Regions from separate parts of the Frigoribacterium sp. ME-P-080 genome, predicted to be linked through region 1. Evidence: predicted binding sites of a transcription regulator. Region 1 holds the regulator's gene; each other region holds the start of a gene.
What was found. The regulator HrcA, encoded in region 1, represses chaperone genes, less so after heat shock. The targets are predictions, from matches to a motif close to TTNGCACTCGNNNNNNNCGAGTGCNAA.
Positions count from the first base shown of each region.

Region 2: groL (chaperonin GroEL) is a predicted target of HrcA. The motif match lies at 3,470-3,496, and genes of this name have one in related genera.
Region 3: groES (co-chaperone GroES) is a predicted target of HrcA. The motif match lies at 7,781-7,807, and genes of this name have one in related genera.

Region 1 is NZ_JARVRR010000004.1:537,062-546,567, forward strand. It holds gene QRN23_RS11080 (16S rRNA (uracil(1498)-N(3))-methyltransferase) at 1-302, opposite strand, end outside; gene dnaJ (molecular chaperone DnaJ) at 305-1,420, opposite strand; gene hrcA (heat-inducible transcriptional repressor HrcA) at 1,530-2,552, opposite strand; gene QRN23_RS11095 (DUF4870 domain-containing protein) at 2,733-3,236, shown strand; gene hemW (radical SAM family heme chaperone HemW) at 3,366-4,592, opposite strand; gene QRN23_RS11105 (DUF1990 domain-containing protein) at 4,595-5,368, opposite strand; gene lepA (translation elongation factor 4) at 5,374-7,224, opposite strand; gene QRN23_RS11115 (DUF4190 domain-containing protein) at 7,702-8,010, opposite strand; gene QRN23_RS11120 (pyridoxal phosphate-dependent aminotransferase) at 8,065-9,216, opposite strand; gene rpsT (30S ribosomal protein S20) at 9,460-9,506, shown strand, end outside.
Region 2 is NZ_JARVRR010000002.1:417,437-426,942, forward strand. It holds gene QRN23_RS03465 (nitroreductase family protein) at 1-346, opposite strand, end outside; gene msrB (peptide-methionine (R)-S-oxide reductase MsrB) at 346-747, opposite strand; gene QRN23_RS03475 (DUF2332 domain-containing protein) at 839-1,813, shown strand; gene QRN23_RS03480 (DUF3263 domain-containing protein) at 1,949-2,236, shown strand; gene QRN23_RS03485 (LytR C-terminal domain-containing protein) at 2,254-2,826, shown strand; gene QRN23_RS03490 (cold-shock protein) at 3,135-3,338, shown strand; gene groL (chaperonin GroEL) at 3,538-5,157, shown strand; gene QRN23_RS03500 (sensor histidine kinase) at 5,392-7,152, opposite strand; gene QRN23_RS03505 (response regulator transcription factor) at 7,269-7,961, opposite strand; gene QRN23_RS03510 (hypothetical protein) at 8,088-8,651, opposite strand; gene QRN23_RS03515 (DNA repair helicase XPB) at 8,648-9,506, opposite strand, start outside.
Region 3 is NZ_JARVRR010000002.1:237,957-247,462, reverse strand. It holds gene QRN23_RS02685 (branched-chain amino acid ABC transporter permease) at 1-1,258, shown strand, start outside; gene QRN23_RS02680 (branched-chain amino acid ABC transporter permease) at 1,271-2,254, shown strand; gene QRN23_RS02675 (ABC transporter ATP-binding protein) at 2,298-3,413, shown strand; gene QRN23_RS02670 (ABC transporter ATP-binding protein) at 3,494-4,216, shown strand; gene QRN23_RS02665 (ABC transporter substrate-binding protein) at 4,737-6,059, opposite strand; gene rarD (EamA family transporter RarD) at 6,222-7,202, opposite strand; gene groES (co-chaperone GroES) at 7,399-7,695, opposite strand; gene QRN23_RS02650 (class I SAM-dependent methyltransferase) at 7,840-9,033, shown strand; gene QRN23_RS02645 (DUF4190 domain-containing protein) at 9,184-9,506, opposite strand, start outside.

The sequences.
Region 1 (9,506 bases):
TCGGTCGCGGCCTGCACGGCGAGTTCGTCGCGGTCGCCCTTGGCCAGCGCCTGGGCGAGGACCAGTCGCGTCGTCGGCGGTTCGTGCCGGACGACCCGGGTCGCGAGCAGCACCAGCCGCTCGGGGGCCGCCTCGGACACCTCGCCCTGGACCACCAGCCCCCGTCCGTTGCCGAGGGTCAGCGGCTCGCCCACCCGCACCCGGCTGACCGTGACCGCGTGTCGGGCCTCGGAACCGGTCAGCTCGACGCTCGAGCCGACCTCGGCGGCGGCCAGGTCGTCGACCAGGTAGAAGTGCGCCACGATCAGAAGTTCAGGAAGCGGTCGCGCAACTTGCCGAAGAGACCCTGCTGGAAGTGCGACAGCTCGGGCGCCGGGGAGCGGCGACCCGAGGCGAACTTCTCGATCAGCTCGCGCTCCTTGTGGCTGAGCTTGGTCGGGGTGACCACCTGGACGCCGATCTTGAGGTCGCCGCGACCCGTCCCGCGCAGTCTGGTGATGCCGCGGTCCTTCACGGTGAGGATGTCGGCACTCTGGGTGCCGGGCTTGATCTCGACCTCGATCTCGCCGTCGAGCCCGGTGAGCGTCGTCGACGTGCCGAGGATGGCGTCGGCCATCTGCACCTCGAGCGTGGCCAGCAGGTCGTCGCCGTTGCGGCTGTAGGTGTCGTGGTGTCGCACCTTGACCTCGAGGTACAGGTCGCCGTTCGGGCCACCGGCCTGGCCGACCTCGCCCTGACCGGGCAGCTGGAGCCGGAGTCCGGTGTCGACGCCCGCGGGGATGTCGATGGGGATCGAACGTCGGGCCCGGACGCGCCCCTGGCCCTGGCACGTCGGGCAGGGGTTGGGGATGACGGTGCCGTAGCCACGGCAGGTCCCGCACGGGCTCGACGTCATGACGTTGCCGAGCAGCGAGCGCACGGTGCGCTGGATCTGACCGGAGCCCCCGCAGATGTCGCAGGTCTGGGGCGAGGTGCCGGGTGCGCAGCACGAGCCGCTGCACGTGTCGCAGAGGACGGCCGTGTCGACCTCGATGTCGCGCTGCGTGCCGAAGACGATGTCCTCGAGGTCGACCTCGAGGCGCAGGAGCGCGTCCTGCCCGCGTTCCCGCCGGGACCGCGGACCCTGACGCTGGCCCTGGCCACCGCCGCCGAAGAACGCGTCGAAGATGTCGCCGAAGCCGGCGGCCCCGCCTCCGCCGCCGCCACCGAAGCCGGGCTGGGGGCCGAGGTCGTAGCGTTCGCGCTGCTGCGGGTCGCTGAGCACGTCGTAGGCGTGCGTGACGTCCTTGAACCGTTCGGACGCGTCGGGGCTGGGATTGACGTCGGGGTGAAGCTCGCGGGCGAGCTTGCGGTACGCCTTCTTGATCTCTTCCGGGGTCGCCTGACGGTCGACTCCGAGGACGTCGTAATGATCTGCCACTGGTTCTCGTCTGCCTCTGGTGTGGTGTGGTGGTCTTCCCGGCGGGGCCGGGCCCGGCGGACCGGGACGGGGATGGGGGTCGTGGGACGGCCGGGGCCGTGGTGGTCGGCTACCGCTCGGTGAGCAGCGACGACAGGTACCGCGCCACGGCACGGACCGCCGCCATGTTGGTCGAGTAGTCCATGCGCATGGGCCCGAGCACGCCGAGCCTCGCGATCTCGCTGCCCTGCGTGGAGTACCCGCTGGCCAGCACGGACGCCTGGGACAACCCGAACGACGCGTTCTCGCGGCCGATGCTCGCGGCCACGTCGACGGCGTCGAGTTGCATCTCGCCGAAGAGCCGCAGGAGGGCCACCTGCTCTTCGATCGCCTCGAGCACGGGGAAGAGGTCGCCGCTGAAGTCGTCGCCCGTGCGCACCAGGTTCGCCGCACCGGCCATGACGAGGCGGTCCTGACGTCCGGCGGCGATCTGCTCGGTGAGACTCGCGACGACCACGCCGACGACCGCCGCGAGGTCGGGACGGAACCGCGCCGGCAGGTCGGTGAGGGCGGTGGAGGCCTCACCCAGGGGCCGACCGCCGACCGCGGCGTTGATGGCGGCCCGCAACTCGGACAGGAAGGACTCGTCGACGGCGGTGCGGATGTCGACGACCCGCTGCTCGACCTGGCCGCTGTCGGTGATCAGCACCGTCATGACGCGACCGTCGCCCAGGCTGACCAGCTCGACGTGACGCACGCGGGCCCGGGAGAAGGTGGGGTACTGCACCAGGGCCACCTGGTTGGTGAGTTGCGACAGGAGCCGGACCGTCCGACCGAGCACCTCGTCGAGGTCGGTGGAGTCGCCCAGGAACGTCTCGATGGCCTGCCGCTGGGCCGCGCTGAGCGGGCGCAGGTCGGCGAGCTGGTTGACGAAGAGCCGGTAGCCCTTGTCGGTCGGCACGCGTCCCGACGAGGTGTGCGGTGCCGCGATGAGCTCTTCTTCTTCGAGCAGCGCCATGTCGTTGCGGATGGTCGCCGCCGAGACGCCGAACTGGTGTCGCTCGACGATGGACTTCGACCCGACCGGCTCGCGGGACGCGACGTAGTCGTGCACGATGACGCGAAGCACTTCGAGACCGCGTTCGGAGACCATGACGCACCTCTCTTCGCTCGACGTCCCCCGGGTCGTCCGCACGCCGGGCGACCGGGCCTGGCACTCGACGTGCCGGACTGCCAATCGTACGACACCTCCGTCGCGAGGCCTACTCGGGCCGCACCCGGCTGCCCTAGGGTGGCGGGGACATCCGCAGGACACTCACGAACAGGTGCAGCCATGACCGAGAACCCTCCCGCCCAGCCGAACGGCCCGCAGAACGGCCAGCCCGGCCAGAACGGTCAGCCCGGCCAGCCGTACGGGCAGGGTCTGCCCGGCCAGGGTCAGCCCGGCCAGGGCCAGCAGTCCGGCCCCGGCTTCGGCCAGCAGCCCGGCTACCAGCCGCAGCCCGTCCAGCCGATGCGCCCCGAGGACGAGAAGCTCTGGTCGACGCTCATCCACCTCGGCGGGATCCTCTTCGCGTTCGTCCCCGCCCTCGTCGGTTACCTCGTGTTGAAGGACCGCGGCCCGTTCATCCGGGAGCACACCAGGACCGCGCTGAACTTCCAGATCACGGTGGCCATCGTCTACGTGATCTCGGCGATCCTGTCGATCATCGTCATCGGAGGGGTGCTCGCCCTCGTCGCCGGCATCCTCGTGATCATCTTCTCGATCATCGCCGCCGTCGCGGCCAACAAGGGCGAGTGGTACAAGTACCCGCTGACCATCGAGTTCGTCAAGTAGACGGTCGACCGGCCCGGACGGGCACCACGCGAGGCGCGACTCCCCCGGGAGCCGCGCCTCCTGCGTTCCGGGCCCGCGCCTCCTGGTCGCCACCGCGGGGCGCGGCGGCGATCAGGACGATCGGGACGCTCAGTCGGGCAGCAGACGCCGCACGACGGCGTCGGCCATGAGCCGCCCCTCGCGCGTGAGCACGACACGACCCTGCAGGGCCGGACGCCCCTCGACCCAGCCGTCGGCGATGAGGCCACCGACGGCCCGGCGTCCGTCGTCGTCGAGCTCGGAGGTGGACAGCCCCTCGCGGATGCGCACCCCGAGCAGGACGCGCTCGACCCGACGGGTCTCGTCGTCGAGGGTCTCGCGCCCGGCAGCCGGCGACTCGCCCGCGGCCATGCGCTGCTGGTAGGCGGCGGGGTGCTTGACGTTCCACCAGCGGACGCCACCGACGTGACTGTGCGCGCCCGGGCCGACGCCCCACCAGTCGTGGCCCTGCCAGTACGCCAGGTTGTGGCGGGAACGGTGCTCGACGCCACGCGACCAGTTGCTGACCTCGTACCAGTCGTAGCCCGCGTCGGCGAGCCGGTCGTCCGCGATCTCGTACATGTCGGCCGCGGTGTCGTCGTCGGGCATCGGGACCTCGCCCCGCTTGATCTGGCGGGCGAGCTTCGTGCCGTCCTCGACGATCAGCGAGTACGCGGAGAGGTGGTCGGGCTCCTGCTCGAGGGCGACGTCGAGCGAACGCCTCCAGTCGTCGAGGGTCTCGCCGGGTGTGCCGTAGATGAGGTCGAGGCTGACGTCGAGCCCCGCGTCACGGGCCCAGCGCACCACGAACGGGATGCGCTCGGGGTCGTGCGTGCGCTCCAGGGTGGCGAGAACGCTCGGGACGGCCGACTGCATGCCGAAGCTGACGCGCGTGAAGCCGGCGTCGGCGAGCTGCTGCAGGTACGCGGCGTCGACCGAGTCGGGGTTCGCCTCGGTCGTCACCTCGGCGCCGGGCTCGAGACCCCAGGTGTCGACCATCGCGTGGAGCATCGACGTGAGGTCGCTCGACGGCAGCATCGTCGGGGTGCCCCCGCCGAAGAACACCGAGGAGGCGCGGCGCGGCGGGAGCCCCGCCTCGCGCAGCACCCGGCCCCCGAGCTCGATCTCGGTGACGGCCTGCCCGGCGTAGTCGTCGCGACGAGCGCCTCGCAGCTCGTCGCCCGTGTAGGTGTTGAAGTCGCAGTACCCGCAGCGCACGCGGCAGAACGGGACGTGCAGGTAGACCCCGAAGTTGCGGTCGTCCGCGCCGACGGCGACGGTCTCGGGCAGGCGTCCGTCGACGGGGGCGGGATCGCCGAGGGGAAGGGCTCCGGGCACCGTCAGGCGCCGGTTCCCGCGGCGTCGCCGCGCGGGCCGGTCGGGGGGCGCTCGTCACCGCGGGGGTCGCCGACGCCGGCCTCGGTGTCTTCGACAACGACGACCTCGTCGGTCTGCTCGCCCTTCTCGTTGAGGCTCAGTGCCCGCAGGTACCGCTTCGTGTACTGCGCCTGGGTGCGCCGCAGGAACGGTGCCACGAGGCGCCACTTCGCGCTCGACGGCTTCGAGAACGACCGGATGGAGAGCCACACCGAACCGTCGTCGGTCTGGTCGACGATCCAGGACTCCTCGCCGCTCTCGGGGTGGCCGTCGAGGGTTCCGTACGCGAAACCCTTGCGCTTCGGTTCGTCGATCACGTAGACGACGCGCACCGGGGCCTCGACCCTGCGCCCGTAGGCCTCGATGCTGAGCGTGGCCGTCGTGCCCGCCGTGAGGAAGGGCGTGCCGTCGGGCGAGTAGCGCGACTCGTCACGCGCGGTCGCCCACTCGGCAGCGTCGACCGGTTGCCCGTGCTCGTCGAACTGGACGGGCGTGTACTCGCTCTCGTCGGCCGGCGGCACGCTGTCGACCCGGACGCGGATGCCGCTGCGCTCCTGGATCTGCCAGGTCATGGTGGCGATCCAGGCCGCGGCGAAGCGGGCGTCGCCGTGACCGACGCGGGCCCGGTACTCGGCCGGCTTGAACCCCTTCGGCGGGTACTGCATGAGGTCGGGGGCCTGCGTCGCCCCGACCTCGCCGTAGGTCGTGCGGGTCTCGGTGTGGGTGGCTCGACGCATGGACCCTACTTCTTGTCTTTCTTCTCGACGTCGCCGCTGAGGGCGGCGATGAAGGCCTCTTGGGGCACGTCGACCCGACCGATGGTCTTCATGCGCTTCTTGCCCTCTTTCTGCTTCTCGAGGAGTTTGCGCTTGCGCGAGATGTCGCCGCCGTAGCACTTGGCCAGGACGTCCTTGCGCATGGCCCGGATGCTCTCGCGGGCGATGATCCGGGCACCGATGGCGGCCTGGATGGGGACCTCGAACTGCTGCCTCGGGATGAGTTCGCGCAGCCTGCCCGTCATGAGCACCCCGTAGGCGTAGGCCTTGTCGCGGTGCACGATCGCGCTGAAGGCGTCGACCTGCTCACCCTGCAACAGGATGTCGACCTTGACCAGGTCGGCCTCTTGATCGCCGATGGGCTCGTAGTCGAGGCTGGCGTAGCCCGCCGTCTTCGACTTGAGGCTGTCGAAGAAGTCGAACACGATCTCGCCGAGGGGCATCGCGTAACGGATCTCGACCCGGTCCTCGCCGAGGTACTCCATTCCCAGCAGGGTGCCGCGGCGCTGCTGGCAGAGCTCCATGATCACGCCGACGTAGTCCTTGGGCGCGAGGATGCCCGCCTTGACCATGGGCTCGCTGACGCTCGCGATCTTGCCGCCCGGGAACTCGCTCGGGTTGGTGACCGTGACGGTCTTCTTGTCTTCGGTGGTGACCTCGTAGATGACGCTCGGGGCCGTCGTGATGAGGTCGAGGCCGAACTCGCGGTCGAGTCGTTCGGTGACGATCTCGAGGTGGAGCAGGCCGAGGAACCCACAGCGGAAGCCGAAGCCGAGGGCCACCGAGGTCTCGGGCTCGTACACCAGCGCGGCGTCGGACAGCTTGAGCTTGTCGAGGGCCTCGCGCAGGAGGGGGTAGTCGCTGCCGTCGATCGGGTAGAGCCCCGAGAACACCATCGGCAGCGGTTCGGTGTACCCGCTCAGGGCCTCGGTCGCGGGCTTGGCCGACGTCGTGACGGTGTCGCCCACCTTCGAGAGGCGGACGTCCTTCACGCCGGTGATGAGGTAGCCGACCTCGCCGACCGACAGCCCCTGGCTCGGGACGGGCTCGGGTGACGAGACGCCGATCTCGAGGATGTCGTGGGTCGACTTCGTCGACATCATCTGCACCTTCTCGCGAGGGTGCAGGGTGCCGTCGATCATGCGGATGTACGTCACGACGCCGCGGTAGCTGTCGTAGACCGAGTCGAAGATCATCGCGCGGGGCGGTGCGTCCTTGACGCCGACGGGCGAGGGGATGCGGTCGACGACGCGGTCGAGGAGCTCTTCGACGCCCATTCCGGTCTTGCCGCTGACCCGCAGCACGTCGGCGGGGTCGCCGCCGATCAGGCCCGCCAGCTCGGCGGCGTACTTGTCGGGGTCGGCCGCCGGGAGGTCGATCTTGTTGAGCACCGGGATGATCTCGAGGTCGTTCTCGAGCGCCAGGTAGAGGTTCGCCAGGGTCTGCGCCTCGATGCCCTGCGCCGCGTCGACCAGCAGGATCGCCCCCTCGCACGCGGCCAGCGAGCGGGAGACCTCGTAGCTGAAGTCCACGTGGCCGGGGGTGTCGATCATGTTGAGCGCGAAGGTCTCGCCGTTGCGCTCCCACGGCATGCGCACCGCCTGGCTCTTGATCGTGATCCCGCGCTCGCGCTCGATGTCCATGCGGTCGAGGTACTGGGCACGCATCGCACGCGACTCGACCACACCGGTGATGCCGAGCATGCGGTCGGCGAGGGTCGACTTGCCGTGGTCGATGTGCGCGATGATGCAGAAGTTGCGGAGGGACTCGGGCTCGGTCGACGCCGGCTCGAGTGCGCGGGTTGCTTGGGGACTCACACGATCCTCTGGGGGTGGTGGGCGGGGGTACCGCACGATTCTCCCACGCCCGGGCGACGGATCGGGCGTCGGCCCGCGCGGGGCCGCACGTCGGCAACTCCTGCCCGGTGTCGCGACCGGCACCGCGCCTCCCCCGGTCGACGGCTCGCGCCGTGACGGTGGGCAGGACTTGCCGACACCGTGGCCGCACCGGATGCCGTGCGCGCGGGACGCCGCGGGGCGGGCGAGCGGGTGGGCCGGTCGGCGGGTGGGTCAGAGGGGGATGCGAGCCAGAGGGGCGGTGCGGGCAACTCCTGGCCGGTGCCGCTCGGGCGGTCGGACTCCCCGGCGTCGCGTCGGGCGTGCGACGGCAGGCAGGAGTTGCCGACGCGGGCGACGCGAGCCGGGCCGCGGGATGAGCGCGGGACGAGCGCGGGCGCGGGAGGCGCGAGCCGGAACGCGGGACGGGACCGCCGGGCGGGACTGCCGGGCCGAGGGTCAGGCCGCGGTGCCGGGAAGGAGCGCGAGGACGCCGGCGCCCCCGACGACGGCGAGGCCGATCGCCAGGGCGATCAGCGTGCCCACGAGCATGACGGCGGACGAGACGATGCCGACGAGCGCCATGGTGCGACCCTCGGGCTCACGGCGGCGGGACAGGACGCCGAGGACGAGGCCGGCGATCGGGACGACGAAGGTGAAGCCGAAGCCGATCGAGGCGAGGCCGAGGACGAGGCTCCAGACGGCGAGGGGCGAACGGACGCCGGTGCTGGAGGCGGAGAAGGTCGTGTGCGCGGGTTGGTTCGTCATGCTCCGAGCCTAGGAAGCCCCTCGCGTCGACCCCAGGGGGCTGACCCCCGGATCTCAGCGGGGGTCGCCCGGCGCCGGCAGTTTGCCGAGCCCCCGGGTGATCACCTCGGGTGACGACGCGAGGCAGACGCGGATCCACCCCTCGCCGCTCCTGCCGAACGCACTGCCCGGCGCGACCGCGACGCGCTCCGACAGCAGGAACCGCTCGGCCCACGCCGCCACGTCGCCCTGCGAGGCGTGGCTGACGTCGATCCAGAGGTAGAAGGCGCCGGTGGGCTCGAGGTACCGGATGCCCCGCTCGTCGAGCAACGTCGTGGCGAGGTCGAGGTTGCTCCGATAGTGCTCGCGGGCATCGGCCACGGGCTGGTGGTCCCCCACGACGGCGGCGAGGGCGGCGTGCTGGTCGGGCTCGGCGACGCAGCTGATGGCCGCCTCCTGGACCGTGCGCATCGTCTCCGCGAGGCCCTTGGGCGTCACGAGGTAGCCGACCCGCACGCCCGTCATGGCGTAGGTCTTGCTCATCGAGAAGACGCTGAACACCCGGTCGTCGCCGTCGAGCGACGCCAGGCTGACGTGCTTCGGCCCGTAGGTGAAGTACTCGTAGACCTCGTCGCTGATGACCCAGAGGTCGTGCCGGCGGGCGAAGTCCAGCAAGCGCCGCAGCGTCTCCTCCGGATAGACGACGCCGAGCGGGTTCGACGGGCTGTTCACGATGAGGGCACGGGTGCGGTCGCCGACGAGGTTCTCGAGTTCGTCGAGGTCGGGGTGGAAGCCGAGCTCGGGGGCCAACGTGTAGGGCACGGGCACGGCGTCGAGCATGTGGGCGTTCATCGTGAACGTCGTGTAGCCGGGGTCCGGCACCAGCACCTCGTCGCCGGCTGCGAGCAGCAGTCCCATCGTCTGGTGCAGGGCCTGCGTCCCCCCGACGGTGACCCAGACCTGCTCGAGGTCCACGTGCACGTCGTTCTCCCGGGCGAGTTTGTCCACGAGCGCCTCGCGCAGGGCCGGGATGCCGCCGTTCGGCGTGTAGTCGGTGCGGTCGTCGGCCCAGGCGCGGCGTGCGGCGTCGGCGATGTGGCGGGCGACGGGCACGTCGGGTTCGCCCACCACGAGCATGTCGACGCCGTCGAGCTGCGCCGCGAGCTCGTAGACCCGACGGATTCCGGAAGCGGGCACGGTGGTCATGTGGGGTGCGAGCTGAGGCATGATGGCACGGTACCCCGCACGACACGGCACGCCGACCGGTCGACGTTCGTTGAGAGTCGGGCTCGCTGCTGGTAACGTTGCCTGTTGGCTTGCGCGTTACGTCTGCAGTGGCGGAACGCGATCGCAGCCGAGAGCCGCTCCGGTGGCCATCACCGGCGGCAGCACCGGGTCGACCGATTCATCTCGGTCGGACGCTCGGCTGGCGCACATCGTCCGATACTCAGAATCCAGAAAGTAGTTCACGTGGCAAACATCAAGTCGCAGATCAAGCGCATCGGCACCAACAAGAA
Region 2 (9,506 bases), on a different contig from region 1:
GCAGGTGCGCGACGCCCGAGGCGACCGATTCCTGCTCCCAGTAGGGCACCTTGCGGCTGTCGCGGGGCGAGACGACCACCGCGACGATCAGCGGCGCCCGCAGCGCCTTCTGCGTGAGCTTGTCGCGAGCGTGGCCCTCGGCCCCACCCGCGTCGGCCAGCGACCGGCCCACGACGAGCCGGTCGTCCCCGCGGAACTCGATCAGGCGCCAGGGCCTCAGCTCGGAGTGGTCCGCCACCGTCGCCGCCGACCGCACCGCGTCGAGCAACTGCTCGTGCGTCGGCGCGACGTCGGTGACCTTCGACCGCGACCGACGACGTCGGGCGGCGTCGGCGACGGCGCTCACTACTCGGCGGCCTTGAAGTCGAGCGAGATGCTGTTCATGCAGTAACGGTCGCCGGTCGGCGTGCCGAAACCGTCGGGGAACACGTGGCCGAGGTGCGAACCGCAGTTCGCGCACCGGACCTCGGTGCGGGTCATGCCGAGCGAGTTGTCCTCGATCAGCTGCACCGCGTCCGGGTTCACCGACTCGTAGAAGCTGGGCCAGCCGCAGCCGCTGTCGAACTTGGTGCCGCTCTTGAACAGTTCGGCGCTGCACGCCGCACAGGCGTAGACGCCCGCACGGCTCTCGTCGAGCAGTTCACCCGTCCACGGGCGCTCGGTGGCGGCCTCCCGCAGGACGGAGTACTGCTCGGCGTCGAGCTCTTCGCGCCACTGCTCGTCGGTCTTCTCGATCTTGTACGCCACGATGATCTCCTTGCTTGTCGGGACTCCTCATTCAACACGGTCGGCCGGTGCACGATTCCCCGGCCCCCACCGGGCTGTCAGACTCCTGCTCGTGAGCACCTCCGACCGCTTCCTGGCCGCGGCCCTCGCCTTCGACCGCGAGGGGTCGCCGTCGCAGGCAGAACTCGCGCGGGGCGTCGCGGGTGATCCGGCGGCGCTCGCCGTCGTCGATCGAGCCGAGGAGGCGCGGCGCCAGCCCGTCCTCGTCCTCGCGGTCTGCCGGTGGCTGGGTGCGCCGCACGGCCCCTGGTCGATGCTGCGGCCCTGGCTGCTCGCCCGCTCCGACGACGTCGTGGCCGAACTCGGCCGACGGCTCACCCAGACCAACGACGTGCGCCGCTGCGCGCCGCTGTCGATCGCGCTGGCTCGCGTGCCGGGCCCGATCGCCCTGATCGAGGTCGGCGCCTCGGCCGGGCTCTGCCTCGGTGTCGACCGCTACGGCTACCGCTCGGGCGACCGGAGCTGGGGCGATCCGTCGAGCACGGTGCAGCTCGGGATCGACGTCGTCGTCGAGGGCGCGGCCCGGTCCGAGGCGGAGCTGCCGACGGCCCCGCTTCCCGAGATCGTCTGGCGGGCGGGGATCGACCTCGACCCGGTCGACGTCCGCGACCCCGACCAGGTCGCCTGGCTCGCGACGCTGCTGCCCCCCGAGCGCGCCGATCGGCGGGACCTGCTGGGGCGGGCCGTCGCGCTCGCCCGCACCGCGCCTCCTCGTGTCGTGGCGGCGGACGCCGTCGACGGTCTCGCCCCGCTCGCGGCCGAGGCCCCGACGGGCGTCACGCTCGTCGTCGTCTCGACGGGCACGCTCGTCTACCTGCCGGGTCGCCGGCGTCAGGCCTTCGTCGACGAGGTCGGCCGGCTGGGCGCGCGGTGGATCTCGTACGAACGACGAGACCTGCTGACCGACGTCGTCGCCGAGGTGCCCCCGGGAGTGTCTCCCGACGACGCGTTCGCGGCCCTCGCCCTCGACGGCCGGGTGCTGGGGGTAGGGGACGCCCACGGCACGCGGCTGCACCTCACGGCCTGACCACGGGTCGGGAGCTCGCGGCACCGGGCGGCTCCCCGAGCGGGTGGACGGGTTGTCGGACCACGCCCCCGGCCTCCGCGATCGGTCGGGGCGCCGCCCATAGGATGACCCGGAACCCCGAGGAGGGCCTCGACGATGGACGAGAAGGCGACAGGTGACGACGTGCGCTCGAGCGCGTTGTCCGAGCTCGACCGTGCCGTCCTGGACTTCGAGCAGCACGCCCCGGCCGCCGCCGGTGCCCGGGAGGCCGCCGTCCGTCGCGAGTTCGGCCTCGGGATCGTCCGCTACCAGCAACTGCTCAACTCGCTCATAGACCGACCCGCTGCACTGGCCTACGCACCCATGCTCGTCGGCCGCCTGCAGCGCCTGCGAGTCGCCCGCCGCGACGCCCGATCGACCCGTTCGTTCGGTCCGACCCGCTGACCCACGAGAGACCACGCATGCCGAAATTCGACCGAGACCGGTTCGACGACGTCCCCGCCGACCTCGACCGGGTCGGAGCCCACCGGGCCGAGAAGCGCCCCGGCAGCGGCTGGATCGCCTTCGCCTGGGCCGCGTTGGCCGTCGGCGTCCTGGTCGGTGCCGGCGTGGTCTACCTCGGCGTCGCGAACAACAGCTTCCAGTTCGTCAACCCCTCGTCGTCGAGCACCGCCGAGGCCGGGGCTCCCGAGAGCGACACGCCGACCCCGACGGCCACGCCGTCGGTCACCCCCCTCACCGACCCCTCACAGGTCGACCCCTCGGTGACGACCATCACCGTCCTGAACGGCACCGCCACGGCCGGGCTCGCGGGTTCGGCCTCCGAGCGGCTCGAGACCGCCGGCTGGGTCGTCGGCACCCAGGGCAACGCCAGCGAGCGCGTCGCGACGTCGACCGTCTACTACTCGGCGGCCGTCGACGAGGCCGTGGCGCTCGGGCTCGCCCAGCAGCTCGGCATCTCGGACGTCGAGCTCACCGAGGCGTTCCCCGGGGCAGCGGTCACCGTCGTCCTCGGGGCCGACTACAGCGCCTGAAGACGCCGCTCCCGCGGCATCGATCCGAGGAGGCGCGCGTCCCGTCGGGCCCTCACCGCACCTCCCGTGTTACGCCCACGTTTAATAACCGGTGAAATCCTCGTTTTCTGCGGGTGTTTCTCGGTCGGGGCGCGCTTTTCCGCTTTTCCCGTGGTTACCATCTGGAATTGGTCGCCCCTCACGGCTCGCCGACCTGGTGTTCTGCACGAGTGACGCTGTCCCGTCCGGGTTCGCAGGTCGCTGCGTCGACGACCCGGCCCTGCAGCACCGCACGCGCCGTACCACCACAGCAAAAGGGGAGCGACACCATGGCAAACGGGACCGTGAAATGGTTCAACGCGGAGAAGGGCTACGGCTTCATCACCGTCGAGGGTGACGGCCAGGACGTCTTCGTGCACTACTCGGCCATCGACATGAGCGGGTACAAGGTGCTCGAAGAGGGCCAGGCCGTCGTGTTCGAGGTCGGCACGGGCGACAAGGGGCCGCAGGCGGAGTCCGTCCGGCTCGCCTGAGGCCCGTCGGAGCGCCTCGCCGCGCCCACTCCCACGCCGCACGCCGCCACGGTCCACCGTGGCGGCGTGCTCGTGCGTCCGGGCCCCGTCACGTCACTTGCACTCTCATCGGGCGAGTGCCAGAATCGTTGCTGGCACTCGCGACACGTGAGTGCCAATGCTTCTGCTTCATGACGTCCGGGAGGGACGAAAAACACACATGGCTAAGATCATTGCTTTTGACGAAGAGGCCCGTCGTGGCCTCGAGCGTGGCCTGAACATCCTGGCCGACGCGGTGAAGGTCACGCTCGGCCCGCGTGGTCGCAACGTCGTGCTCGAGAAGAAGTGGGGCGCCCCCACCATCACGAACGACGGCGTCTCCATCGCCAAGGAGATCGAGCTCGACGACCCCTTCGAGAAGATCGGTGCCGAGCTCGTCAAAGAGGTCGCGAAGAAGACCGACGACGTCGCCGGTGACGGCACGACCACCGCGACGGTGCTGGCCCAGGCCCTCGTCCGCGAAGGTCTGCGCAACGTCGCGGCCGGTGCCGACCCCATCTCGCTGAAGCGCGGCATCGAGAAGGCCGCCCAGGCCGTCTCCGACCAGCTGCTCGCCGACGCGAAGGACATCGAGACCAAAGAGCAGATCGCTGCCACGGCCTCGATCTCCGCCGCCGACCCCACCATCGGTGCGCTCATCGCCGAGGCGATCGACAAGGTCGGCAAAGAGGGCGTCGTCACCGTCGAGGAGAGCAACACCTTCGGCACCGAGCTCGAGCTCACCGAGGGCATGCGCTTCGACAAGGGCTACCTGTCGCAGTACTTCGTCACCGACCCCGAGCGTCAGGAGGCCGTCTTCGAAGACGCCTACGTGCTCATCGTCAACTCGAAGATCTCGAACATCAAGGACCTGCTGCCGATCGTCGACAAGGTGATCCAGTCGGGCAAGCAGCTGCTGATCATCGCCGAGGACGTCGACGGTGAGGCCCTGGCCACGCTCGTCGTGAACAAGATCCGCGGCATCTTCAAGTCGGTCGCCGTCAAGGCCCCCGGCTTCGGTGACCGTCGCAAGGCTCAGCTCCAGGACATCGCCATCCTCACCGGTGGTCAGGTCATCGCCGAAGAGGTCGGTCTCAAGCTCGAGAACGCGACGCTCGACCTGCTCGGCCGTGCCCGCAAGGTCATCATCACCAAGGACGAGACGACCATCGTCGAGGGTGCCGGCGACGACGAGCAGATCGCCGGCCGCGTCCGTCAGATCCGCAGCGAGATCGAGGCGACCGACAGCGACTACGACCGTGAGAAGCTCCAGGAGCGCCTCGCGAAGCTCGCCGGTGGCGTCGCCGTCATCAAGGCGGGTGCCGCGACCGAGGTCGAGCTGAAAGAGCGCAAGCACCGCATCGAGGACGCCGTGCGCAACGCGAAGGCCGCCGTCGAAGAGGGCATCGTCGCCGGTGGTGGCGTCGCCCTCATCCAGGCCGGCAAGACCGCTCTGGCCAACCTGCAGCTCGAGGGCGACGAGGCGACGGGTGCGAACATCGTCCGCGTCGCGATCGACGCTCCCCTGAAGCAGATCGCCTTCAACGCCGGCATGGAGCCCGGCGTCGTGGCCGACAAGGTCCGCGGGCTCGACATCGGTTGGGGCCTCAACGCCGCGACCGGCGAGTACGTCGACATGCTGGCCGCCGGCATCATCGACCCCGCCAAGGTCACGCGCTCGGCTCTGCAGAACGCCGCGTCGATCGCCGGTCTGTTCCTCACGACCGAGGCCGTCGTCGCCGACAAGCCCGAGAAGAACCCGGCCCCGGCCGGCGACCCCTCGGGCGGCATGGACTTCTAGTCCGCAGCCGCGCGGCTCACGCCGCGCACACGCTCAAGGGCGGTTCCCCTCCGGGGGAGCCGCCCTTCGGCGTCGCCGGGGGAGAGGCGCGCCTCGTGCTCGGTGGTTCGGCCGCTTCCGCGTCCGTGGAACCCGCCAGGACGTGGTCACGACGCCACGAGAAAACGTGGTGCAGTGCCCACTTCGTGGCGTCGTGGCACGGTCGCGGAGGCCGGGCGGGCCGTGCCGGTCGGGCTAGGCGGTCACGCCGGCGGGCTCGGCCGCGGTGACGGCGTCGGCGGGCATCAGCGGCAGGGCCACACGGAAGGTGGCTCCACCGCCGGGGGTGTCGTCGACGTCCACCGAGCCGCCGTGGGCCGCGACGATGCCCGAGACGATGGCCAGGCCGAGGCCGCTGCCACCGGTGTCGCGCGTGCGGGACGAGTCGGCACGCCAGAACCGCTGGAAGATCTTCTCGCGGATCTGCGGCGGGATGCCCTCGCCGTGGTCGACGATGGCGACGGTGGCCACACCGCGTCCGGGGTCGGACTGCACCACGAGTTCGATCGGGCTGTCCGGCTCGGTGAACCGCATGGCGTTGCCCATCAGGTTGGTGATCACCTGACGGATCTTGTTCTCTTCGCCGTGCACGATGGCCGGGGCCTCGAACCTCTGCACCTCGTCCTGCAGCTGGGCGGCCGTCGCCGTGTCGCCGTTGCGGACGGCCCGAGCCCTCAGGCTGCGGAGGCGCGCGAGGGTCGCGCCCGCGAACGAGATCGGGCTCGTCGCGCCGACGGCTGCGCCCGTGAGCGCCGTGCCCGTCGCGGGGGTGTTCGCGGCGGGCGAGGCCGTCTCGGGGGACCGTCCGTCGGCCTGGGTGTCGTCGCCGTCGGCCGGGGTGGGCGACGGCGCGAGGACGGGCTCGAGCACGATCACGTCGATGTCGCGATCGGGGTTCGACGCCATGGTGTCGAGGGCCGAGTCGCGGGCGAGCTGGACGAGGTCGACGGGGCCGAGCTCGAGCGGCTTGGACTCGTCGAGACGGGCGAGGGCGAGCAGGTCCTGCACCAGGACGCCCATGCGGATGGCCTCCTTCTCGATCCTGTCCATGGCCTGGGCCACGTCCTCGGGTTTCGTCAGGGCACCCATGCGGTAGAGCTCGGCGTAGCCGCGGAGGGAGACGAGCGGCGTCCGGAGCTCGTGACTGGCGTCGCCGACGAAGCGGCGCATCTGGTCGATCGTCTTGGCCCGGTCGTCGAAGGCGCTGTCGATCCGGTTGAGCATCGTGTTGAGGGATCGGTTCAGACGCCCGACCTCGGTGTTCGGCGTCGTCGAGTCGAGCCGCTGGGTGAAGTCGCCGTCGGCGAAGCGGGCCGCCGTGGCCTCGACGTCACGCAGCGGCGCGAAGGTCGACGTGACGAGCAGGCGGGTGAGGGCGGCGCCGAGCACGACGACCGAGAGGCCGAACCCCAGGAAGATGCCGCCGAAGCGCCCGATCGTCGCATTGGTGCCCGCCAGGTTGGTTCCGGCCACGATGACGGCGGGCACGGTCGTCACGCTGCCCTGGGCGTCGGTCGAGCGCAGGGCGGCCGCGTGGGCGAAGAGGCGCCACTCGTTGTCGCGGCTCGAGTTGTACCGGTTGAAGGCCTCGTCGAGGGGAGCGCCGGCGACGCCGACGCCCGTGAGGTCGGGGGCGTCGGTGGCACTCGACAGCTGCGAACGGGTGTCGCAGATGAGATCGCCCTCGTCGTCGAGGATCGCGACGTAGCTGCTGGTCAGGCCCGCGAAGTTCACGGTGCACGAGCGGGAGTCCGCCTGGTCGAACGAGGCGCTGGTGAAGTTGGTCGCCGAGTTCCGCAGGGACGTGTCGACCTGACCCATGAGGTAGGTGCTCAGGACGGTCATCGTGCCCAGGCCGGCGACGACGAGGCCGAGGGTGACCAGGGTCACCGTGATGCCGGTGATCTTGGTGCGGATGGAGATCTCGTTCCACCACTGCGAGAGGCGAGCGTGCATGAGGACAGACGCTAGCGGAACCGGCTGGGCGCACCCCGCCCGTCGGAGCACGCACGACGACGCCCGACCGCTCGGGGCGGTCGGGCGTCGTCGTGTTCGCGCACCAGGGCTGGTGGTCAGGCCTTCGTGGCCTTGAGCATGTAGCCGAAGCCCCGCTTGGTCTGGATGATGGGCTCCGTCGAGAACTGGTCGAGCTTGCGACGCAGGTACGAGATGTAGCTCTCGACGATGCCGGCGTCGCCGTTGAAGTCGTACTCCCACACGTGGTCGAGGATCTGGGCCTTCGACAGCACGCGGTTCGGGTTGAGCATGAGGTAACGGAGCAGCTTGAACTCGGTGGGGCTGAGCTCGATCGCGGTCTCGCCGATGGTGACCTCGTGGGTGTCCTGGTCCATCGTCAGCTCGCCGGCACGGATGATGGCGTCTTCGTCCTCGTTCATCGTGCGACGCAGGATCGCCTTGATGCGCGCGACGATCTCGTCGAGGCTGAACGGCTTGGTGACGTAGTCGTCGCCGCCGACCGTGAGGCCCGTGATCTTGTCCTCGGTGTCGTCCTTCGCCGTGAGGAAGAGGATGGGCGAGGTGTAGCCCGACGAGCGGAGGCGCTTGGTGACGCCGAACCCGTTCATGTCGGGCAGCATCACGTCGAGGATGATCAGGTCGGGTTCTTCTTCGAGGACCGCCGAGATCGCCTGCGCGCCGTTGCCGACCGCACGGACGGCGAAGCCGGCGAAACGCAGGCTGGTGGTCAACAGGTCGCGGATGTTCGGTTCGTCGTCGACGATCAGGATCTTGGGGCCGTCACTCATGCGCCCAAGTATCTGCGCGCCTCCTCGGTGTTTCCTGTGAGCCGGAGGCACGTCACCCGCACATGCCCGGAGCGGCAGCCCTCAGGTGGCCGAGACGGCGGGACGCATGATCGTGGACGCGGACGCTCAGGCGTCGGGGGCGGACCACTCGACGTTGGGCACCAGGGCGACGCGCGTCGTCAACTCGAGCAGCTCGTCGGGCACGGCCAGCGTGAAGTCGACGCCCTCGCGCCGCTCGAGCACCGCGGTGTAGCCCGAGGCCCGGGTGATCTGCCACCCCGGGAACTCCTCGACCGACGCCGCGACGACCTGGGCCTCGGAGGCGTCGTCGGTGGCGCCGATCGCGGTGAGGCCGGCGAACAGGTGGTCCTTGACCGGCGACCCGGCGAGCAGGTCGCTGCGTTCGATCACCTCGGGGTCGGGGCTCCAGGTCACGATGCTGAGGGTCGCCCCCGCGTGGAGGCCGCCCTGCACCTCGTAGGTGCGGGCGACCGACACGACGACGGACGGGTCCCACTCGGCGAACCGGGCGACCTGGCCGCGGAACTCCATGGCGTCGTGATCGAGGGAGGCCACGAGCGGGCCGAACGTCGCGAACGGGGCCTGGTCGGCCGCGAACACCCGGCGCAGGCTGTCGCGCCAGAGCTCGTCGTCGCCCAGGGGGAGGTCGGCGTCCGTGGCGTCGCTCACGCGGCGACCACCGGCGAGTCGAGGATCGTGTAGCTGTAGCCCTGTTCGGCCAGGAACCGCTGACGGTTCTGGGCGAAGTCCTGGTCGACCGTGTCGCGGCTGACGAGCGTGTAGAACGAGGCCGGCAAGCCCGACTTCTTCGGCCGCAGCAGACGACCGAGTCGCTGTGCCTCTTCTTGCCGCGACCCGTACGAGCCGCTCACCTGGATGGCCACGGTCGCCTCGGGCAGGTCGACCGAGAAGTTGGCCACCTTCGAGACGACGAGCACCTTGAGGTCGCCGTCGCGGAAGCGCTGGTAGAGGCGCTCGCGCTCGTCGATGGCCGTGCTGCCGGTCAGCGTGGGGGCGTCGAGCACCGCGGCGAGCTCGTCGAGCTGGTCGAGGTACTGGCCGATGACGAGGATCTGCTCGCCGTCGTGCCGGGCCACGAGGTGCTTGACCACGTCGAGCTTGGCCGGGGCCGTCGCGGCCAACCGGTAGCGCTCGTCGTCGGGGGAGGCCGCGTACTCGAGCCGCGCCTCCTGGGGGAGGTCGACCCGCACCTCGTAGCACGAGGCCGGCGAGATGAAGCCCTGGGCCTCGATCTCCTTCCACGGGGCGTCGAAGCGCTTGGGGCCGATCAGGCTGAAGACGTCGCTCTCGCGGCCGTCCTCGCGGACCAGGGTGGCGGTGAGGCCGAGGCGCCTGCGGGCCTGCAGCTCGGCCGTCAGCTTGAAGACCGGCGCGGGCAGGAGGTGCACCTCGTCGTAGACGACCAGGCCCCAGTCGAGCGCGTCGAGCAACGAGAGGTGGGTGTACTTGCCCCCGCGGCGGGCCGTGAGGATCTGGTAGGTGGCGATGGTGACCGGCTTGACC
Region 3 (9,506 bases), on a different contig from region 1:
GGGGGCCTTCGCCCCGACGGCCGCCCACGCCGCGGCCGCCGCCTGCACCACCGACGCGACGACCGGCTGCATCCAGGGAACGATCAACGACAGCGAGCGGGAGCCCGCCTCGGGCGTCGACGTGATCGCGACGAACGCGACCGGCGACGAGCAGACCGCGACCACCGACGACACCGGTCGGTGGAGCATCGCGGTGACCGAGGCCGGCAGTTACACCGTGACGGTCGACCAGGACACCCTGCCCGACGGCCAGTTCCTGGTGAACGCCGACAACGCCGAGCGCACCGTGACCGTGAACCTCGGCGCCACGGCGAGCGCCCTGTTCGCCCTCACCGCCGAGGAAGGCGCCACGAGCGGCGCCGCGACCGCGTCGAGCTTCAACTGGGACCGCTTCGCGCAGCAGTTCGCCTCGGGCATCCGGCTCGGCCTGCTGCTCGCCCTCGCCGCCATCGGCCTGTCGCTGATCTACGGCACGACGGGCCTCAGCAGCTTCTCGCACGGCGAGCAGGTGACCCTCGGCGGTCTGCTGGCCTACTCGTTCACCTCGATCGGGGTGCCGCTGATCCTGGCCGCGGTGCTCAGCACGGTGATCTGTGCGGCGACGGGCTACCTGCAGGACCTCGCGATCTGGAAACCGCTGCGGAAGCGCCGACTCAGCCTCACCCAGCTGATGATCGTGACCATCGGCCTCTCGATCGCCCTGCAGTACGCCTTCCAGTACTTCTACGGCGCCGGCACCGTGCGCATCGACCGCGACAACCCGACCACCGTCGACTTCCTCGGCGTGACCCTCACCGTCCAGTCGTACGTCGCCATGGCGATCTCGGTGGTCGTGCTGGTCGGCACGGGACTGTTCCTGCTGAAGACCCGCACCGGCCGCGCCACCCGCGCCGTGTCGGACAACCCGGCCCTCGCCGCGGCCTCGGGAATCGACGTCGACCGCATCATCCGCCTGGTCTGGACGCTGGCCGCCGGCCTGGCCGGCCTCTCGGGCGTCATGCTCGGCCTCGTGCTCAACGGCGTCAACTGGATGACCGGCCTGCAGATCCTGCTGCTGATCTTCGCCGCCGTCACCCTGGGCGGCCTCGGCACGGCCTTCGGGGCCCTGGTCGGTTCGCTGATCATCGGCATCATCGTCGAGCTGACCAACATCTGGCTGCCCGGCGACTTCAAGTACGCGACGGCGCTGCTGATCCTGATCCTGATCCTCGTGTTCAGACCACAGGGCATCTTCGGGCGAAAAGAACGAGTGGGCTAAGGGGACACGACCATGTACTTCATCGAACTCCTGCGGGCGCTGAGCGCCGAGGCCCTCGCGCCCACGACGGCCGCCTTCGCCATCGCGGCGATCGGCCTGAACATCCACTTCGGCTTCACCGGCCTGATCAACATGGGCCAGGCGGCGTTCCTGCTGCTCGGTGCCTACGGTTTCGCCATCTCGATCAGCAACGGCCTGCCCCTCGGCCTCGCCGTCATCATCGCCCTGCTCTGCTCGTTGGTCTTCGCGCTCATCCTCGGCGTGCCGACGCTGAAGCTGAGGGGCGACTACCTGGCCATCGTCACCATCTGTTCGGCCGAGATCATCCGGTACGTGGGACGGTCGAGCATCCTGACGACCACGACGGGTGGCTCGAACGGCATCCCCGGGGCCTCGTACCGCGAGGCCTTCACCGCCCTCTCGCCGCTGCCCGACGGCCAGACGACGATCCTGTGGTTCACCTACGAGAACAACGGCGTCAACGGCTGGTGGATCCGCATCGCCGGCTGGAGCATCGTCGCCCTCCTCAGCCTCCTGGTCTTCCTGCTCAGCCGCAGCCCGTGGGGCCGCGTGCTCAAGGGCATCCGTGAGGACGAGGACGCCGTGCGCAGCCTCGGCAAGAACGTCTACTCGTACAAGATGCAGGCGCTCGTGCTCGGTGCGCTGATGGGGTCGCTCGCCGGCATCATCTACGTGCTGCCGAGCTCGGTGCAGCCCGACAGCATGGGACGGTCGATGACCTTCTTCATCTGGACGGCCCTGCTGCTCGGTGGTGCCGCCACCGTCTTCGGCCCGGTGCTCGGAGCGATCCTGTTCTTCGTCACCCGCCTGCTGGTGCGCACCCTCGCCGGCGACTTCATCCCGTCGAGCATCATGAACGGCCAGCAGGCCGAGCAGTTCTCGTACATCCTCGTCGGCATCGCCCTCATGCTGCTGATCATCTTCAGGCCACAGGGCATCCTCGGAAAGAAGAAGGAGTTGGCGTTCAGTGTCTGACACCTCGAGCACCACCAACGGACCGGCCTCGAGCGGCAGCACGCTGCCCCGCCGCGAGGGCTACGACTACGACCGCAGCGTCCTGCGTTCGAAGCTCACCACGGTCGAGCGGACCCCCGGGTCCGCCAAGCCCGACCCGATCCTCACGGTCGACAACGTCGTCCGACGCTTCGGCGGCATGACCGCCGTCGACGTCGGCCACGTCGAGGTGCAGCGCGGTGCCATCACGGCACTGATCGGCCCCAACGGCGCCGGCAAGACGACCTTCTTCAACCTGCTGACCGGCTTCGACAAGGCCTCGTCCGCCCCCACGGCGTTCAAGCGCAGCGGCCCGGGCGTCGCGAAGTGGGTGTTCGAGGGCAAGGCCATGGGCAACGTCGGCGCCGCCAAGGTCGCCCGCTCGGGCATGGTGCGCACGTTCCAGCTCACCAAGGCGCTCTCGCGGCTCACGGTGATGCAGAACATGCTCCTGGGCGCGAAGGACCAGCCCGGGGAGAACTTCTTCGTCGCGATCGTCGCGCCGCTCTGGCGCAAGCGCGAGCGCGAGATCGAGGCCAAGGCCGAGGACCTCCTCGCCCGGTTCAAGCTGCTCGAGAAGAAGGACGACTTCGCCGGCAGCCTCTCGGGCGGCCAGCGCAAGCTGCTCGAGATGGCCCGTGCCCTGATGAGCGACCCGGCCATGATCATGCTCGACGAGCCGATGGCCGGCGTGAACCCGGCACTGACGCAGTCGCTGCTGGGGCACATCCAGAGCCTGCGCGACGACGGCACCACGGTGCTCTTCGTCGAGCACGACATGCACATGGTCCGCCACATCTCGGACTGGGTGATCGTCATGGCCGAGGGACGCATCGTGGCCGAGGGCCCGGCCGACACGGTCATGGACGACCAGGCCGTCATCGACGCCTACCTGGGTGCACACCACGACACCGACCTGGGCGACGACTCGCTGCTCGACGACGCCACGCTCGAACAGCTCGAAGAAGAGGTGGCACGCGAGGACGCGGCCCGCGCGGCCGAGGCGACCAGCGCCTCCTCGTCGACGGGCGGCGTCGCCGGACGCGACCTGCCCGGCCACCCCGACCCCTCGACCCCGCAGGCCACGAACGCGGCCGACGACCAGCTGTCCGACGGACGGCAGAGCGGAGACAAGCGATGAGCACGGCACAGGACGGCGCGGGCGCCACCACCGCGGCCAAGCACCCGGGCACCGAGAAGTTCGCGGGCGTCGAGCCGGTGATGAACGCGACGGACCTCGTCGCGGGCTACCTGCCCGGCGTCAACATCCTCAACGGGTGCGACCTCGTCTGCTACCCGGGCGAACTGATCGGCATCATCGGCCCGAACGGCGCCGGCAAGTCGACGCTGCTCAAGGCGCTCTTCGGCCAGGTCAAGATCCACTCGGGATCGGTCACGCTCGGCGGGACCGACATCACGAACCTCAAGGCCAACAAGCTGGTCGAGGCGGGCGTCGGCTTCGTCCCGCAGACCAACAACGTGTTCCCCTCGCTCACCATCGAGGAGAACCTGCAGATGGGCATGTTCCTGCGGCCCAAGAAGTTCGCCGAACGCCTCGAGGTCATCTACGACCTGTTCCCGGTGCTCGCCGACCGTCGCGGCCAGCGTGCCGGCTCGCTCTCGGGCGGTGAACGGCAGTCCGTCGCCATGGCCAGGGCCCTGATGATGGACCCGAAGGTGCTGCTGCTCGACGAGCCGTCCGCCGGCCTGTCGCCCGTGCGCCAGGACGAGACGTTCATCCGCACCCGCCGCATCAACAAGGCCGGCGTCTCGGTGATCATGGTCGAACAGAACGCCCGCCGCTGCCTGCAGATCTGTGACCGCGGCTACGTCCTCGACCAGGGCCGCAACGCCTACTCGGGCACCGGCCGCGAGCTGGCCGACGACCCCAAGGTCATCGAGCTCTACCTCGGCACCCTGGCGAAGGACGTCGACGCGTCCTGACGCCCCCGGTGGCGCCCTGAGGCCCCGATCACGCCCCGGCGTGGTCGGGGCCTCGTGCGTGCGTCCGGCGCCAGGGGCCGGGCGCCGGCGTCTGGCGCCGGGCGCCGGGGACGCGGGTGCTGCGCGCCGCGTCTCGTGCAGCGCACCCGGTCTCGACGCGGTGCGGTGCACGAGACGCGGTGCGGAGGGAGTGCGACGCCACGCCCGGTGGGGCCAGGGGACGAGGAGGCGCGGCCCCGGAGGGCGCGGACGTCGCGACCGTCCTGCGGCCCGCCTCCGCGCCTCCCTGGCACGCAGAAGGGCCTTGGCGCCGGGACGTGCCGTCGTGCACACCGCGTTTCGTGCACCGCACCCGGTCTCGACGCGGTGCGGTGCACGAAACGCGGTGTGACGAGGTGTGGGGCGGGGCGGACAGGTGCTGGGCCGGGGCCGGGGCCGAGACCCGACACGGCACCTCCTCGGCACGCCGAAGGGCCCGGCACGATGACTCGTGCCGGGCCCCGGGTGGTGCGAGGTGCCGTTATTCGACCTTGCCCTCGATGCCGGTCTGGTAGACGGGCTTGTTGTCGTCGTCGAACGTGTAGACGCCGATCGAGGCGGACGACGGGTCGTTGTTGTCGTTGAACGCTCCGATGCCCGAGGGGCCGGTGTAGTGGATGTCGTCACCGGCGTCGAGCGCGGTCTTGCAGTCCGCGTACGTCGTGCACTCGGTGCCGCCGTCCGCTCCGGAGACCGCGGCCATGTTGGCCTGGATCGTCCCGGCGTCGGTGCCGCCACCGGCCTGTGCCGCGAGAGCGGTCAGGATGACGGCGTCGTACGACTCGGCCGCGTACGAGAAGTCGGCCAGGTCGCCGCCTTCGCTCGCCTTGTAGCCGGCCACGAGCTTCGACTTGAAGTCGGCGCTCGCGTCGGCACCGGGGATCGTGCCCTTGGCGCCCGCGAGGGTGCCGGGCTCGAAGTCGGCGCTGTAGTCGGCCGTGTTGCCGTCGGACATGTAGACCTTGCTCATGTCCCAGCCCTGGCTCTTCAGCTCGGGCACGATCGACTTGGTCTCGTCGAAGGCCAGGATGACGATCGCGTCGGGCTCGGCGGCGATGGCCGCCGACACCTCGGACGAGAAGGTGGTCTGACCGGGAGGGAACTCTTCGCCCTTGCCGGTGCCGCCGTAGACGACGGTGCCGCCCGAGCTCTCGATCGACTTCTGCGTCGAGTCGCGCAGACCCGTGCCGTAGGTGTCGTTGAAGACGAGGAACGCGACGTTGGCGTTGCCGTCGGCCGTGATCTGCTGGCCGAGCGCCGAGCCCTGCACCGAGTCCGGCGGAGCGGTGCGGTAGTAGTAGGACGAGTAGCCGCTGAGCGAGCTCGCCGTGTTGGCGGGCGAGATCTCGATGATGCAGTTGCTGGTGAGCTGGTCGACCACGTTGAGCGTGACGCTCGACGACTCGGCACCGAGCACGACGGGCACCTTGGCGTCGATCAGCTGCGTCGCGGCGTTGCTCGACACGGTCATGTCGTTGCTGTCGCCCGAGTCGGTGCTGGTCGAGATCTCGGCCGGCTGGTCGAGCACGCCGCCGGCGGCGTTGATGTCGCTGATGGCCAGGTTGGCGCCCGCGATGGCGGGCGGGCCGAGGTAGGCCAGGGTTCCGGTCAGCGGCAGCATGGTGCCGATCGCGAAGGGATCGGTGCTGGGCGTCCCGACCTCGCACTTGGCGGCGGGATCGGCCTTGGCCGACGACGACGACGAGGCGTCGTCAGAGGGAGATGCCGTCGAACAGGCAGCGAGCAGCACGGAGGCTGCGCCGGCGAGAGCCAGTGCTCGGAGGGCGGTGCTGGATCGGATCATCCGTGGAACCCTTTCGTGGACAGCGGCAGTGCAGCCCGACCGGTGGCGGTCGAACCTGCCGCGATTGGTCCGAAACTAGGGGTCGAATGTTTCTGGCGTGTGTTCTCGACGTCAAAGTGACGTTTCGTTAGCCATTCGTGACTTTGCGAGGGATGGTCGCTTCTAGGTGGTCGGGGCCACGGCGAGGGGCCGGCGCGATCGTCGCCCTGCACGGACCATGTCGACGGTCAGCACGATCGATGCGACCCAGACGATGGCGAAGCCGACCCACCGCGCGGTCGACATGTGCTCGCCGAGCACGACGACCCCCACGACGAACTGCAACACGGGAGCGACGTACTGGGTCAACCCCACGGTCGTCAGGGGCAACCGACGCGTCGCCGAGGCGAAGAGCAACAGGGGCACGGCCGTGATCACGCCCGTGCCGATCGTGGCGAGGGTGTGCCCGACGCTCACGGTGCCGAGCACGACGCCGCCGCCGAGGCCCGTCACGTGCAGCACGATCAGGGTGACGGCCGCGAAGGGGGCGATCCAGAGCGTCTCGAGCGTGAGCCCGCCGACCGCGTCGACCCGACCGCCGACCTGCTTCTTGACCAGGCCGTAGAGCCCGAACGAGAACGCGAGAACGAGCGAGATGAACGGCGGCCGGCCAGCCCCGACGGCGATCACGAGGACGGCGACGGCGCTCAGCCCGACGGCCACCCACTGGGTCGTGCGGAGACGCTCGCGCAGCACGACCACGCCGAGCAGGACGGTGACGATCGGGTTGATGAAGTACCCGAGCGCCGCCTCGACCACGTGCCCGCTGAGCGTCGCCGAGATGAAGACCGTCCAGTTGACGACGATGAACGCGCCGGCCACCCCCATGGTGGCCACCAGGCGCGGCTGTCGCAGCAGGGCCAGGAACGAGCGCAGCGCCCCCGTCACGACGAGCAGCACCGCGCAGAAGACGAGCGAGAAGAGCACCCGCCAGGCGACGATCTCGAACGGGCCGGCCGGGGCCAGCAGCAGGAAGTACACCGGCAGGACGCCCCAGAGCCCGTAGGCCCCCAGGGCGTAGGCGAGGCCCGCCCCGCCGGCCCCGTCGACGCCGAGCCCCGAGGTCGGGGCGGAGGGGGACGAGGAGGCGCGGGTCGAGGTCACCAGGCGACTCTAGGTGGCTGCGCCCGCCGCCGGAACGGCCACTCCTGCCACCGTGGATCGATCGACGGACGACGACGCCTGGGGACGGGCCCTCGTCGGCCGGCACGGTGCCGACACGGCGAAGGCCCCTGCCGGAGCAGGGGCCTTCGGGACGGCGACCGGGGTCGCGGAGCACGGCCGGAGCCGTGCCGGGGTGCTAGCGGACGATGACCGCCAGGACGTCGCGAGCCGAGAGCACGAGGAGGTCTTCTCCGCCGTACTTCACCTCGGTTCCGCCGTACTTGCTGTAGATGACCTTGTCGCCGGTGGCGACGTCGAGCGGCACGCGGTTGCCGTTGTCGTCGATGCGGCCCGGGCCGACCGCCACCACTTCACCCTCTTGGGGCTTCTCCTTGGCGGTGTCGGGGATCACGAGACCCGAAGCAGTGGTCTGCTCGGCTTCGACCTGACGAATGACGATGCGATCTTCGAGCGGCTTGATGCTGACCGACACGGGTGACCTCTTCTTTCTCGGTGCTACGAAAACATGGGGGCTGGCACTTGCCGGGGGCGAGTGCCAGAACAACTGTAGGACGAGACTGGCACTCGGTCAATCCGAGTGCCAACGCGTCTGCCCGCGTGCGTCACACTGGACGACATGGATTCCTCCGAGCTGCTCGAAGTCCTCTCGCCCGAGGGGCTGCGGCTGCTCGACTCGCTGCCGGCGGGCGGCGCCTCCGGTGACGACGTCGTCGGCACGGTGGCCGCGTTGCGCAAGCAGGGCCATTCCCCCGCCCTCGTGTCGGCGGTGCTCACACAGGCCCGGCTCCGCGGCCGGGCCGTGGCCAAGTTCGGCGAGTTCGCGAGCCGCATGCTGTTCACCGAGGCGGGCCTCGAACAGGCCACGCGCCTCCCGGTCGCCGCCCGCCACGCCGGACGCTACGCCGCGGCGGGGATCGGCAGCGTCGCCGACCTGGGCTGCGGCATCGGGGGCGACGCCCTGGCCTTCGCCGCACTCGACCTCGACGTGCTCGCCGTCGACCGCGACGAGGTGACCGCGGCCGTCGCCTCGTACAACCTCGCGCCGTGGCCGTCGTCACGGGTCGAGCAGGGGGACGCCGCCACGACCGACCTCGCAGGCGTCGAGGGGGTCTTCCTCGACCCGGCGCGACGGACGTCCGGCCACACCGCCACCAAGCGCCTCGCCGATCCGGCCGACTGGTCCCCCGGCCTCGACGTCGCCTTCGGCTTCGCCGACCGCCTGCCCACCGGGATCAAGCTCGGTCCGGGCGTCGACCGCGAGCTCCTGCCGACGGACGCCGAGTGCCAGTGGATCTCGGTCGACCGCGACGTGGTCGAGGTGGGCGTGTGGTTCGGGCCGCTCGCGCGGCCGGGAGTGGGTCGGTCCGCCCTGGTGATCGGCACCTCCGGGGCGTCGGAGTTGACGGCCGCCGCCGACTCGGACGACGTCGACCCGGGCGACCTCGGCGAGTACCTCTACGAACCCGACGGCGCCGTGATCCGGGCACGCCTCATCGGCGACCTGGCCCGCTCGATCGACGCCCGGATGATCAGTCGCGACATCGCCTGGTTGACGACGGAGGCGCGGGTCGAGACCCCCTTCGCACAGGGATTCCGCGTGCTCGAGACGTTCCCGCTCGACGAGCGGACGCTGAAGCGCGAGCTGCGGGCCCGGGGCATCGGGCGACTCGAGATCAAGAAGCGCGGAGTCGACGTCGACCCCGCGACGTTCCGCAAGCGACTCTCGTTGCAGGGGACCGGGTCGGCGACCCTCGTCCTCACCCGGGTCGCGGGGCGGCACACCGCCCTGCTCTGCGAGCGCCTGGTCTGACGCCGGGCGGGACGCGAGAGCGGCGGGTCTCGCTGCTGTCCGACCCCCGCCGTCGCGCCTTCGTGGTGACGCACGAGTGGGCAGAAGACGCTTCTCGCCCCTGCGGCGACGCCTCCTGCCCACTCGTGCCCCACCGAGGTGGGGCCGGGCTCAGTACCCGCCGTAGTAGTCGGAACCCGACGAGAAGCCGGCGATGAAGAGGCCGAAGGCGATCCAGCCGATCACGATGAGCACGACGCCGGCGTAGCCGACGATGAGCCCGGTGAGCCAGAACCCCCTCGCGTGACGCTCACGCGACATGCCCAGGTGCCCGAGCACGATGCCCGCGATGGACGCCACGATCGAGAGCCCGAAGGTGAAGGGCGCGAGCACGAGACCGGCGATGGAGCCGATCATCGCCAGGAGGCTGAGGAGGCGCGGGGGCTGTGCGGCGCCGGCCGAGGCGTACGGCGGGTAGGGCGAGCCGTAGGCCT